Pontiella desulfatans: one gene and its partner. Each later gene encodes a partner of the first gene's protein in a complex. Links are inferred from orthologs where the notes say so. Each region holds a gene or a part of one and is shown on either strand. Other genes may lie near its edges.

Evidence for each region.
Region 2: the proteins of E9954_RS29425 (region 1) and trxA are in contact, whole or in part, in an NMR structure (PDB 2IPA), measured with the Bacillus subtilis proteins. The link is inferred for Pontiella desulfatans from one-to-one orthologs.

What each region holds. Positions count from the first base shown.
Region 1 is NZ_CAAHFG010000004.1:907,954-915,014, reverse strand. What follows is about bases 2,875-5,706. They hold E9954_RS29425 (arsenate reductase ArsC), read right to left. Parts: upstream 4,592-5,706; coding sequence 4,157-4,591; downstream 2,875-4,156. Other genes in these bases: arsB (ACR3 family arsenite efflux transporter), read right to left, coding at 4,692-5,706; arsD (arsenite efflux transporter metallochaperone ArsD), read right to left, coding at 3,767-4,117; arsA (arsenical pump-driving ATPase), read right to left, coding at 2,875-3,689. Also shown: E9954_RS33200 (low molecular weight protein arginine phosphatase), read left to right, coding at 1-142; rpiB (ribose 5-phosphate isomerase B), read left to right, coding at 158-1,837; more of arsA, read right to left, coding at 1,917-2,874; more of arsB, read right to left, coding at 5,707-5,738; E9954_RS29415 (ArsR/SmtB family transcription factor), read right to left, coding at 5,809-6,183; E9954_RS29410 (cytochrome c biogenesis CcdA family protein), read right to left, coding at 6,288-6,986; E9954_RS29405 (thioredoxin family protein), read right to left, coding at 6,986-7,061. UniProt on the Bacillus subtilis protein: Catalyzes the reduction of arsenate [As(V)] to arsenite [As(III)]. In vitro, can dephosphorylate para-nitrophenyl phosphate (pNPP).
Region 2 is NZ_CAAHFG010000001.1:1,981,127-1,988,077, reverse strand. The notes cover bases 1,802-4,523. They hold trxA (thioredoxin), read left to right. Parts: upstream 1,802-2,863; coding sequence 2,864-3,184; downstream 3,185-4,523. Other genes in these bases: E9954_RS07285 (hypothetical protein), read right to left, coding at 3,605-3,946; E9954_RS07290 (hypothetical protein), read right to left, coding at 3,246-3,581; E9954_RS07300 (nitroreductase family protein), read left to right, coding at 2,284-2,790; E9954_RS07305 (hypothetical protein), read left to right, coding at 1,802-2,213. Outside these bases: E9954_RS07315 (lamin tail domain-containing protein), read right to left, coding at 1-171; 23S rRNA (uracil(1939)-C(5))-methyltransferase RlmD, read right to left, coding at 241-1,680; more of E9954_RS07305, read left to right, coding at 1,797-1,801; E9954_RS07280 (response regulator transcription factor), read right to left, coding at 4,564-5,214; E9954_RS07275 (helix-turn-helix transcriptional regulator), read right to left, coding at 5,425-6,252; E9954_RS07270 (hypothetical protein), read left to right, coding at 6,495-6,899. UniProt on the Bacillus subtilis protein: Participates in various redox reactions through the reversible oxidation of its active center dithiol to a disulfide and catalyzes dithiol-disulfide exchange reactions.

The DNA of each region.
Region 1 (7,061 bases):
TAACGCGTTCGGAACGTCGAAAGTCCCCGCCGATGTTTCCGATCCGTTCGGCGGTTCGCTAAACACCTATATAAGAACACGTGACGAAATTGATCGGGCCCTTTCGGACCTGATCCTTTTTATTCGCACCGGAAAACAATAGACAGAGGAACATTTTATGAAAATTGCGATTGGATCAGACCACGGCGGATTCGCCCTGAAAACCCGTATTGCCGAGATCCTGATGGATAAGGGCATCACGGTTGAAGACCTCGGCTGCAACAGCGCCGACTCGGTCGACTACCCCGACTACGCGGCCGCCGTGGCCGAAGAAGTCTCCAACGCCACCGTCGACCAGGGCATCATCGTCTGCACCACCGGCATCGGCGTCAGCATGACCGCCAACAAGTTTCCGCGTGTCCGCGCCGCCCTCTGCCTCAACGCCGAAATGGCCAGCATGACCCGCCAGCACAACAACGCCAATGTGCTCTGCCTTTCCGGCAAGTTCACCCCCGAGGCGGAAGCGGAAGCAATTCTCGAAGCGTGGCTCTCCTCCGAGTTCGAAGGCGGTCGCCACGAGCGCCGCGTCATGAAGATCAAGGACTACGCCTCCGAAACCGCCGGCACCATCGCCGTCTACGACGCCGACCCCGAAATCTACGCCCTGCTGAAAAAGGAAGACCAGCGCCAAAAGGAAAACCTGGAACTGATCGCCTCCGAAAACATCGTGAGCAAGGCCGTCCGCGAAGTCGCCGGCTCGCGCATGACCAATAAATATGCCGAAGGCTACCCGGCCAAACGTTGGTACAACGGCTGCGAATGGGTGGATGAAGCCGAACGCCTCGCCATCGACCGCGCCAAGGAGCTCTTCGGGGCGGAGCACGCCAATGTGCAGCCGCACCATGGTTCCGGCGCCAACATGGCCGTCTACTACGCCATGCTCAACCCCGGCGACACCATCCTCGCCATGAGCCTCGCCGAAGGCGGCCACCTGACCCACGGCCACCCGATGAACTTTTCCGGCCGCTTCTTCAACGTGGTGCCCTACGGCGTCGACAAGGAAACCGAGCAAATCGACTACGACAACGTCCAGGCCCTGGCCGACAAACACAAGCCGAAGATGCTCGTTGCCGGCGCGTCCGCCTACTCCCGCATCATCGACTTCAAGCGCCTGCGCAAGATCGCCGACAGCTGCGGCGCCTACCTGATGGTCGACATGGCGCACATCGCCGGCCTCGTGGCGGCGGGCTGCCACCCGAACCCGGTTCCGTATGCCGAATTCGTAACCACCACCACGCACAAAACCCTGCGCGGCCCGCGCGGCGGCATGATTCTCTGCCAGGAAAAATTCGCGGCGGATATCGACAAGCAGGTGTTCCCGGGCATCCAGGGCGGCCCGCTGATGCACACCATCGCGGCCAAGGCCGTCTGCTTCCACGAAGACCTCCAGCCCTCGTTCAAGCAATATCAGCAGCAGGTCGTGAAAAACGCCCAGGCACTGGCGGCCGCGCTGGAAGACGACGACATCCGTTTGGTTTCCGGCGGAACCGACAACCACCTGATGCTGGTCGACCTCACCAAGACCGGCGTCACCGGCAAGGATGCGGCCATCGCGCTCGACAAGGCGGCCATCACCGTCAACAAGAACGCCATCCCGTTCGACACCAAGAGCCCGTTCGTCACCTCCGGCATCCGCATCGGCACCCCGGCGGTAACCACTCGCGGCATGAAGGAAGCGGAAATGGAAAAGATTGCGGAGTTCATCAAGCGCGCCATCCGCCATGCGGACAACGACGCGGTTCTGGCCCAGATCAAGGAAGAGGTCATTGCCCTCACCGCCCAGTTCCCGATTCCGTAACCGGAACCGCCAGCAGTGAAAAATGCAGAAAGCGGCAGCCTATAAGGTTGCCGCTTTTCGCGTTTTGGGGCTGGTGCGCCTAGCGCGTCAGCAGATGCAGGCGATCGGCTCCGGAGAGCTCCTTGCCGATCCAGGGGGAGATGACGGTTTGCCGGGCTGAAAGGCCGTTGGCGATTTCCTGGATGTAGTCGGTTTCGTGCAGGCCCTTGGCGCAAAGGACGGGATCGGTTGTGCCGGAAACGGCGAAGCTGCGGTTGATGATCCAGCCGAACGGTTCGATGTTTGCGCGGCGCAGGTCGCGCTGGAGGTCTTCGGCCTCGTGCGTCGGCGTGGCCTCGGGCAGGGCCACGATCAGCACCTTGGTGAATTCGGGATCGCGGATGCGCGGCAGGAGTTCCTTCACTTCCGCCGGAAGGTCGTCCGTCGATTTGGCAACTTCGCGATGGTAGGCCTCGGTTGAATCGAGCAAGAGCAAGGTATGGCCGGTGGGCGCGGTGTCGAGCACGATGAATTGGTTCGACCCCTTGGCGACGGTGCGGGCGAAGGCCTGGAACACGGCGATCTCTTCGATGCAGGGCGAGCGCAACTCTTCTTCGAGCAGGGCCAGGTCGGCCTCCGAAAGCTTGCTGCGGTTTTTCGAAAGGATGTCCTGGCAATAGGCTTCGGTTTCGGCCTTGGGATCGATGCGGTCGATCTGCAGGTTGGGCAGCCCCGCGCCGATGGTTTCGGCCACGTGCGCCGCCGGATCGGTGGTGGAAAGCAGCACGGAATGGCCGAGCTGCGCCAGCTCCGCCGCGATGGCCGAAGCCATGACGGTTTTACCCACCCCGCCCTTGCCCATGGTCATGATGACGCCGTTGCCGCGGCTTTCGAGCGATTCGAAAAGCGCATCCCACCCCTGCACGTTTTCCAACGCAGCGGGCAGCGCGGAACGCAGGGATTCGGGGGCATCGAGCCAGGCGGGGTCGGCTTCACCCCGGGCCACGGCCTGGAGCGCGCCCACGCCCATCACGCCATGCGGACGGAACGGAACGAGCGTCTTTTCGAGCGAGCGGAAGTTTTCGGGCATGCCCGCGATGGCGGCGTTCGACTTGTGCGCGAAGGCCTGCGCAACGGCATCGTCGCCGGCTTCGGAAAAGACGCCATTGAGAATGAGATGCTGGTTGGTCAGTCCGAGTTCCGCCAGCTCGGCGCTGGCGCGCGAAGCCTCGGCCAGGCTCATGGGTTCGGCGCGGGCCACGAGGGCAAGCAGGGTTTGCTCCGGATTCTTCAGCGCGGCGACGACCTGTTCATAGAGGGCCTTCTGGCTGGCCAGTCCGGCGACGGGGCCGAGGCAGGAGGAACCGGTTTCATTGCCGGCAATAAAGTCGTTCCACGCCGAGGGCAGATTGAGCAGGCGCAGCGTATGGCCGGTTGGCGCGGTGTCGAGCACCACATGGTCGTACTGCCCGATGATCGACTCGTCGCCGATGAATTTTGAAAACTCGTTGAAGCCGGCAATCTCGACGGTGCAGGCGCCGGAGAGCTGCTCTTCCATCTGCTGAACGGCTTCTTCCGGCAGCACGCCCCGGTAGGGGCCGACCATGCGCTCGCGATATTCCTCGGCCGCCGTCATGGGGTTGATATTCATGGCATCGAGCCCCGGTACGCCGTTCACGGGAACGGGACGGGAACCGAGATCGGTTTCGAGCACCTCGTGCAGGTTGGAGGCGGGATCGGTACTGATCAGCAGCACCTTTTTTCCCTGCCCCGCCAGGCCGACGGCAATGGAACAGGACATGGAGGTTTTTCCCACCCCGCCCTTGCCGGTGAAAAACAGGAAGCGTGACGCTTTATTCAATAATGTATTCATAAATGGTCTATCCCTTGCGTACGTTAAGCCAGCACGTAGTGCAGGCTTTACCCGTAGAGCCGCCACTACGTGGTGGCTCAGCAGCAGCCCGAACAACCGGAACAGTCGGGGACGTCGAGGGAAACCCCGGAGGTTCCGAGCAGGCAGGCGAGGGTTGCAAGATCGGGATAGGAGCCCGTGCTGACCACCTCGTCATCAACAAGGACCAGCGGCAGGGCGGCGGTGCCCTTTTCCTTGAGGGTCTCGGCAATGATTCCCGAGGTGTAGGCGGCGGGCTGCTGCGACAGGTTGTAGCGCTCGACCGTCACTGCGGCTTCGTCCAGGTTTTTCAGGAAGCCGGCCAGCTGCACCAGCTCGGTATCGACATCCGGGCCGCACACGCCCGACGAACAGCACATGGCGGGATCATAGATCTTCAGTGTTTTCATTTTCTTCTCCATCGGGCAGGCGGGTTGCCTGCGGTACGACTATTCGCCCAATGATTCAGGGAGGGTTTCGACGAAGGCTTTGATTTCGTCGCGGACGCGGCGGAACCCATCGAGCTTCACCTCTTCGGACGCATCAGGCGGGGAAAGCTTCGGCGGATCGTCGAAGCCGACGTGAAGCACTTTGGCATTGCCCGGGAAGAAGGGGCAGGTTTCATGCGCATGGGCGCAGACGGTGATGACATAGTCGATCTTAGTGTCTTTAAACTCATCAATGTGCTGCGACCTTTGACCCGTGATATCAACACCCGCTTCGGCCATGACCTTCACCGCATTCGGGTTGAGCCCGTGGGTTTCGATGCCGGCGGAATAGACTTCGATTTGGTCGCCCTTGAGTGCGCGCGTCCAGCCTTCGGCCATCTGGCTGCGGCAGGAGTTGCCGGTGCAGAGATACAACAGGTTGATTTTTTCGCTCATCATAATTTCCTTTCACTTAACACGATTAAATTCGACCGCAATGACGCTAAGGCCCGAAGGAATAGAAATCTTGGTTTCTTTGCGTCTTCGCGGTCATAAACTAATTCCTGAACCAATGGGTGGTGCGGTTGGCGAAGCCGACGAGCATCAGCATGACGGGCACTTCGACCAGCACGCCGACAATGGTGGCAAGCGCGACGGGCGAGGTGGTACCGAAGAGCGCGATGGCGACGGCCACGGCAAGTTCAAAAAAGTTGGAGGCGCCGATCATTCCGGCGGGCGCGGCGACGTTGTGCGGAAGCTTGAGCGCCTTCGCGCCGAGATAGGCGATGAAAAAGATCAGCACGGTCTGCAGAATCAGCGGGACAGCGATCAGCCCGATATGCACCGGGTTCTCCATGATCACGTTGCCCTGGAAGGAAAAGATGATCACCAGCGTCAGCAGCAGGCCGATGATCGTGATGTTGCCGAACTTCGGCAGAAACGTCTTTTCAAAGTAGTCCTTCCCTTTCGTCTTGAGCATATGCCCGCGGGTCAGTGCGCCGGCGGTGAGCGGAACGACAACGAAAAGAACAACGGAGAGGAAGAGCGTATCCCACGGGACAAACACATCGCTGACGCCGAGCAGGAATTTCACGATCGGCACGAAGGCGATCAGGATGATGAGGTCGTTGGTGGCCACCTGCACCACGGTGTAGGCCGGATTGCCCTTGGTGAGATGACTCCAGACGAAGACCATCGCCGTGCAGGGCGCCGCACCGAGCAGCACGGCACCGGCGAGATAGTCCTTCGCCAGATCCGCCGGAATCAGGTTTTTAAAGATGACGTAGAAGAACAACCACGCGATGCCGAACATGGTGAACGGCTTGATCAGCCAGTTGACGACCCAGGTGACAAACAATCCCTGCGGATTTTCCCCCACATGCTTCACGCTCTTGAAGTCGACCTTCATCATCATCGGATAGATCATGATCCAGATCAGCACCGCCACCGGGATCGAAACGTTGGCATATTCGAGGGTTCCGAGAAACGCCGGGATGGCCGGAAGAAACTTCCCGATCAGAATGCCGCCCACCATGCAAAGCGCCACCCACACCGTCAAATATTTCTCGAAAAAACTGATTCCCGTGTCTTTGTTTTCGCTCATCGTGTTTTCCTTATGTGGAGGGGCAGACGCCGTCTGCCCGGTCGGCGAGGCCGCCAACCCTCCATTAATCCTATTTCGGGCAGCATGCTTCGCCGCGCTGCTGGCGGCAGAGGTCTTCCCTGGTGATTCCAACAATTTTTTCCAACGCTTCTAAATCCGCCCTTAGCTCGGAGGAACCGGCGAAGGTTGTTTCCAACCATTGGAAGAACGGATCGGTGCCAGTCGGCCTGGCCAATTTAAAATAGACCCAGCGCCCATCCTTGCGGCTGTCGAGCAATCCGGCTTTCTGAAGAATGCCTAAATGGCGCGACACCGTCGCCCCGCTGACTTCCAACAATTCCGTAATCTGGCAGGCGCACAACTCGTCATAGCGGCTCAGCGCGGCGACCACGCGCAACCGGTTTTTGTCCGAAACCGCCTTCAGGATGTCCAATGTCGTTTCCATGGCCGCGTTTATATTTAGTTATTTAGCTAAATGTCAAATCGAAATAGGGGTTTATGTGCCCGGGGCCAGGAAGATCAACCGCTGTTTCAGTTTTTGTAATTAGCCTAGGGTGCCGTATAGATCAGGTAGAGGCCACCGAGGATGACGAGGATGCCGCAGATTTTCTTTAGGCGGAACGCCCCGCGCGACTCCTGGTTCCAATCCTTGTATTTCTGCACCCATCCCGCCGACACCCCGGCGATGGCGATGACCCCGCAATGGCCGAGGCCATACATCAGCAGCAGGCTGCCGGCATAGATGGGTTGCTCGGCGCCGAGCTTGAAGGCAATGCCCAGCATGGGCGCCATATAGGCAAACGAGCATGGGCCGAGCGCAATGCCAAAGATGAGCCCGAGCATGAACGCGGCGAAGAATCCCTTGCGTTTTTCACCCACATGCTCCGGCTTGTTCCAGCTTAAGGGGACAACGCCCAGCAATCCCAGGCCAACGTAGAAAAAGATGAGCGCGACGAAATAATTCGCATACGCGCCGAGGTCGCCCAGCATGCGGCCTGCCAGGGCGGTGGCGATTCCAATGACCGCAATCGTGACCAGGATGCCCGTGGCAAACAGGGTGGACGTCCATAGCGCCCGGCCTGTGGTGGTCTTTCCCTGGTCGTCGATGAAGCCGACAATGAGCGGTATGCTCGCGAGGTGGCACGGGCTGAGTAAAATACTTAAAATGCCCCACACCAGCGCGGTGCCCAAAGCGATTGCAGGCGTACCCTCAACCGCCCGGGTCAAGCTGGAGAACAACGCTTCCATCAATCCTCACCTTCGACGTTCGAAGTTGCTTGTTCGATGTTCTGCGGTTCGTCGAAGGCGTAGCCTAGTTCCTTC
Region 2 (6,951 bases), on another replicon or contig:
GACCGTTTCAGACGAAACAACCAGGTTGGTCGCCGAGGCGTAGAAGCCGCGGTCGATGCTGAATCGGGTGTCGGCCACCTGTTCGATGGCAAACACGGCTTGTCCGGAAAACAGCAGCAGCGCCATCGTCCAAAATCGGGCAATGCGGGTTGTTTTTATTGTTTTTTTCATGGTATCGAGTGTGCACCCTACCACGGTGTTCGATGGCAGTCCGCGACTTTTTGCCGCCGAAATAGGTGCCTATGAAAGGGTTTTTTCGAAGCGCGCAACGCTTTCGACGTGGTTGGTCTGTGGAAACATATCGATGGGCTGGCAGGAGACGAGTTTGTATTGTCCTTCTTCGCAGAGCATCTGGCCATCGCGGGCGAGTGATGCGGGGTTGCAACTGACGTAGACAATGGCGGGGGGCGCAATCTCCAGCAGGGCCATGACCGCCTTGGGGTTCATGCCGGCACGCGGCGGATCAGTAATGACGACATCAGGTGCGCCGAAATCGGCCATGTCGTTGCGGATATGTTTGATGTCCTTGAGGTCGAGTTTGATGAATTCGCAGTTATCAATGTTGTGGCGCTTGGCGTTTTCCCGGGCGTCGCGGACAGAACTTTCGACCAGCTCGACGCCGAGTACCTTCTTGCAATGGCTGGAAGCGAAGAGGGTGATGGAGCCAGTGCCGCAGAAAAGGTCGTAGACCACATCCGTTGACTTGAGCTGCGCCTGTTCCAAAATCAGGTTGTAGAGTTTTTCGGCCTGGACGGTGTTGGTCTGGAAAAACGAGTTGGCGGAGATCCGGTAGGTGTAGTCGCCGAGTCGGTCGGTAATGTAGCCGGGGCCATGGAGCACGTATTCCTTTTCGCCGAAGGCGACGGTGTTCTTGGCGGAGGTGGTGTTGTTTACGAAGGTGGTCATGCGGTCGCCCAAGGCGGCCTTGAGTTCCTCGCAGAGATTGTTCATTAGCTCCGGGTTGTGGGTGCTGGTGACGAGGTTGACCATGAATTCGCCGGTATTCCCGCCGTGGCGGACCACCAGGTTGCGCAGCTCGCCGGTGTGCGAGTGGGTCGAATAGATCGGCAGTTCCGTGCGATGGGCAAGGCAAAACCTGCGGACGGTGTTGAGGGTGAGGTTCATCTCGTTGGTCGAGAGGTCGCAGTGGTTAATGTCGATGGCCTTCGAAAAGCAACCGGGGGCGTGGAACCCGAGGGCGAAGTCGAGCGGCTTTTCATGGTCGCCGGGGTCGATGTCCATTTCCGCTGGAGTGAGGTAGCGCAGGTCGGTGAAGGAAAAGTCCATCTTGTTCCGGTAGCCGAACAGGTTGGGGGCGGGGATGCATTCGTCGCATTCGATGTCTTTGAAGCCTCCCAGGTGCCCGAGGGCGTCCTGCACTTGCTTGCGCTTGAGGCGCACTTGTTCGGCATAGTCCATGTGCTGCCATTTGCAGCCGCCGCAGAGGCCGAAGTAGGGGCAGGCCGGATCGATGCGATGGGGGGAGGGCTTAACCAATCCGCACATTCGGGCGGCCAGGTATTTCTTCTTAATCTTGAAGATTTCGGCCGTCACCACGTCGCCGACCGCCGCCGGACCCTGCACAAAGATGGCAATGCCGTCCTCCATGCGTCCGAAGCATTGGTTCTTGTCGCCCAGATCGATGATCTCGACCTTCACCAGCTGTTTCTTTTTATACATAGCGGCGGCAGAGTAAAGGAGGGGAGGGGCTGTGGCAAAACGATTTGGAGCAAAATGATGGTGGACAGAATTCGGTGGCACGGCGATAATCCAGTCAATTAAGCGGAGAGTTGGTTATGGTTCGTCAGCTAAACAGCGCTTCCGAGATGGCTAGGCGATTGGTTTTCCTCTTCTATATCGTGGTTTTCACAACCTACCTTTTTTCGTGTGTCATTGCCTTGGCCCTGCATGGAGTTTCGGAAATCTGCGTGGCCTGTGGCTCGTTCATCTTGTTGTCCGTTGTCCGTATTGTTGGTTATCGCTGGTTGGATTTCGAGCGCCTGAGCGATTCTTTTCCTGGTGGTTGCGCCCTGGATTGCATCCCGAGGAACGTTCGCACGGAAGTGGAGGCGCTGGTTGATGAATTCCATGCACCGGGAACGGATTGGACGCGCCGGGTTGCCATCCGCCACCGTCTGGTCGCGTTGGAGGAAGAGGAACCGGAAATCATCAAGGCCTTCGAGGATGATCTAAAAGCGGTATTGGCGGCCTGAGTTTCCCGAGAAAACCGTTTGCGCTCCTTTGGGGGATTAGTATCTTTAGAGCTCAACGAAAGGAATTTGCATGGAAACGATAAAGGCACTGATGACCCGCCGCAGCATACGCACCTGGACTACCGAACCGGTGACGGACGGGGAACGTAGGATTATTCTGGAGGCGGCCATGAACGCCCCGTCGGCCGCGGACGCGCGCCCCTGGCACTTTGTAACGATGGACGACCCATCGGTGATCAAGCAGTTCACCGGAATGGGCGGAACGGAAATGCTGGAGGAGTCGACCTTCATGGTGCTGGTTTGCGGGGACGTCTCGAAGGAGATCTATCCCGGCTTCTGGCCGCAGGATTGCTCCTGCGCCGCGCAAAACATGCAGCTGGCCGCGCACGACATCGGCATTGGATGCGTCTGGATCGCGATCCACCCGCTGGAGGAGCGCGAGCAGGTCTGCCGCAAGATTCTTGGCATCCCCGAATCGATCACCCCGTTCGCGTTGCTGGCGATGGGTGTGCCCAACGAAGTGCTCGGGCCGGAATACCGTTTTGACGAGGAACGCCTCCATTCAAACAAATGGTAGTGTTTTGGTATTTTATTTTTGAACGCATCATGTGATGATCCGTCTGATTTCAAAATAACATTGGAGATGAAACATGGCTGAAGGTGTAATTGAACTGAGTGGAAGCAACTATGAAGACGCAACCAAGAGTGGCGTCGTACTGGTCGATTTCTGGGCTCCCTGGTGCGGCCCCTGCAAAATGCAGACCCCGATCCTGGAAAAGGTTGCCGCCGAAGTCGGCGACAAGGCGGTCATTGCAAAAGTGAACGTCGATGAAAACCCGGAGCTGGCCGCCAAATACGGCATCCGCTCCATCCCGACGTTGATCCTGCTCAAGGATGGCGAAAACAAACAGCAGTTTGTCGGCCTCCAGCAGCAGGCCGGCCTGGTCTCCGCGATCGGCGCAGAGCAATAACCGCAACCGACCGGAATGAAAAAAGGTGCCCTTCAGCGGGCACCTTTTTTTCGTATCCGGGCTAGGCGGCTTTCTTGAGCCGTATCGGATGTTTGTGGGTCTTCCGGCCCTTGCTGGTATACTTGGCAAGAGCATCGGATTCGCCATCGTTGCTGGCTTTGTTCATTCGCCACATTAGCAACCCCTTTGCAGCCCCGGCGGTCGGGAAGATAATCAGCGAATCCATGAAGATATCGCCGAAGGCCGGCGAGCTTCCCGTCATCACCGGAGCCAGCAGAAAAGCAGCCCCGGACGATGCAGTGGAATATACGGAACCCCAGACCAAAGCACCTTTGGCCGTTGCTTCCTTCCACGTGCTTCCATTTTCATCTCTATGTTTCGTTTCTGTTGTTTTCATTTTCTTTCCTTTGTTAAGAGGGGTTATGCGTGGCTGGGTTTCATGCCCCGTGGGCGGATGCGGGGGATGAAGCGGTTCATGCTGCCCCGCCGTCCGCGCGGCCGCTTGGTTCGGTTGGCCTTGTTGTTGATCAACATCCACTTGGCGGCTCCGCCAACCATTCCCCAAAGCGGGAAGATGACCAGCGAGTCGATGAAGATGTCGGAGTAGGCCGGCACGGCGTCCGTGAGCAGTCGCGTCAGCCAATAGGCCGCCGTGCTGGCCCCGAGCGAGTAGGCCGGGCCCCAGATCAATGCACCTTTTGCGAGTGCATCGGCCAGGCTTGTCTTGCGTGTTCTTTTGATGTGTATGGTTTTGTTGTTCATATGGTTTTCTCCTATATGGAAAATTGGGGATTCAAAGCGAATGGATGCCGTCTTGGACTGATGAGGCGATGAAATCGTCTGATTAAACGGAACGCCTTTTCCCTTCGGACGCGCCCAGTACAACGCAACGCTGTATGGGTTTTATGCGCATGGCGTTAAAGATCGGTTAACGCATCGCCCAATGTCCAGGCCTCTTTGCCGGGGCCGGCGGCCTATCTTTGCCGGAGGCGCTGATGGGGATGTTGCCTGTTCAGGGATACCTTCACCGGGCAAGGTTTTTGTTGGGAGCCAAAGCTTCCCATGCATGAGGGCGGATTAAAGCCCTGGAAGGTTGACCGGGCATTGGCCCAGTCAGACAGTGTGGTGCGAATAACATTCATAAAGCCCGCAATCGGGTTTATCGTTTTCATTGTTAATCTCGCGATCATTCATCTTTGTTTCTATTCATCACCCCTATGGTGAATCATGGTTTTAAGGTATGCAAAGGTTGTGCCAGCTCATGCGAAGATTCTTAATGTGCCGTGTTTTAGGGGTTTACGATATCTGCTCAAAAATCGGGATATGAATATAAGACCATATTTGTCGGATATTAATCGTTGGTGCGACAAATATGGACATTATGAGTCATTGTGGTGGCGAGGGACGGAGAGGGCTTGGTGCCATTGGGCGGCCAACGCGGTGCGGTGCTGGACATCCATGGCCAGGAATATCGATTGCAGGTGTTTCTTGACCGTCAGAATCGATATTTTCAACTGGTCGGCGATCTGTTGGTTATCCCGTCCGTCGGCCACCAATTCGACTACATTGCGTTGACGCGGAGTCAGGCATTCGATGGCATGCCGGATGGCGGCGGCTTTGATCTCATCTTCCAGCGAAAGGAAAGAGGTTTTCTTCAATGCATCAAGTTCCGTTTTTAGCCTCTGGGATCGCCGCCAGTTTTTCCAAGCGCTTTCCAAGTGCGGATGGATAAGCGATGCCATGGATAGTTCGTTGTTGGAATATTTTTCCTTGCGAAGCAGGGCGATGCTTAGGATTTCCCCTTGGTTTTTGGCAGCCATCCAGAGTAGGTTTTGGCCATCCACCCTGGTGTAAAACTCGTTGAAGAGCGCGGTTTTCTCGAATTTCTTGAGCGTGGGTTCCTGTTGGATGGTTTCCAGATGGCGCGGGGCATTGGTCAGCATGCGCTGCACATAGGGATGGTCGTCCATATAGCGGGTGAAAACATCAATCCATTCAGGCGTGATGGTTCGGTTTACAACTTCGGTCAACTTGATTTCCGCTGAATAGGTTTCGGCGGACAAATGCACGTGCCCGATAGTGGGTTCCAAAATACCGGAGCAATGTTCGAGAAAGGACTCCCCGTAATTTGCCCGGTGCAATTCGCTCGTGACGTTATTGATTCGCGATAGATCTCCAGAAGAAAGATTCCGAAGCTTGGAGAGTGGAGTTAATTGCATATTTGATACCCCGCAAGCATGTTAGTGGATCATGATAGAATGCGCCTGGTGCCATTGGGCGGCCAGCTCGGTGCGGTGCCTTATTTTCAACGCTTGGAAAACCAACTGGAGATGCTTTTTTACGGTCATCGGGGAAATACCCAGTTCTTCGGAAATCTCCTGATTATCCCGTCCCTGTGCCACTTGTTCAACGACATCGCGCTGCCGGGACGTCAGCGATTCAATTGATTTTCTCAACTGCGCTGCAGCAGCTTGCTCCGTTTCCGACTTGAAAATGGCCCCCTTCAGCAAATCAAGTTCCTGTTTCAGTGCACGAGTCCGACGCCAGTTTTTCCAAGCCAGTTCAAGGTGCGGTTGGATGATGTGCAGCAGGGAAAGCTCCGCCTCGCTGTATTCCCGTTCCCGCGAATAGACGCAGTTCAGCAGATCGTTGCCTTGCCGTATGCCAATCCATATTTGGTTCTGGGCTTCCACCTGGTCGTAGAATTCGTTGAACAGTACCGTTTGGCGGAACTCCATGAGGGACGCCTCCCGATGGGTTGCTCCAATTTCGTAATCTGAAATGGCAATCATTTTAGCGGCAAACGGATGTTCCTGCATATGATCTTTGAAAACAGGGATCCAGTAATCTTCGTCCAACGTGCGGATTTCATGCTCCTTGAGCAGGAACGGGTCGAGTTGGTAGAGCTCCGCCGCGAAGTGGACATGGCCCAGGGCACGATTCAGCACCGTGTGACAATGGTGTATGAAAGATTTCCCCGGATCGGCGTTATGAAGCCGTTCGCAGACCAACATCACCTGTTGCAGATCAGCAACCGAAATGTTCCTGAAACTATTCAAGGAAACCACGTTTTATCTCCCTTTCAACATGCTCTAGTAAATTTTACTAGATACTTTCCATGAGTGACTTGCATTGTTAACACGCATGAAAATACCCAATTATCTTACCCCGGCAAGCTAAATGTGAGTAAAACGATATCCGACTACGCCTAAAGTGGTATATACAGTTTGAAATAGGACTGCTAGCGTTCCATTAAATGAAAGGGGCAGCCTGTTTAGACAACAGCCCCCAAAATCAAAGGAGTTGCTCCATGAAGGAACGCAAATTGTACAAGATGGGGCGCCGTGTGGCGCTGGTCGCAATGAGTCTCTGCCTTTCCATGTTCTTCACCGGCTGTGGGGACGATGACGACGGGGACGGAAGCATCGCCGGCACGTATCTTTTCGATGATGGAACCACATTGGTTCTCACGTCGGAAGGAAAGGCAACCATTACCGACGGAGAGGATGGCAGCGTGGAGACGTTCACCTTTAAGGTATCGGGTAACTCGCTATCGTACTCCCATGACGAATACGATGATGACGGAACCACCCTAATCGGAACAGGGTTCATTGAAATCACCATTTCCGGCAACACGCTCACCGGAACCTTCACGGTTAAGTTCGACGATGGTTCTCCTGACTTCGTCGAGAATTTCACGGCAACCAAACAATAGAGTTATCAGGGCGGTTCTTCGGAACCGCCCTTCAAGTTTAATGGTGCTCCTG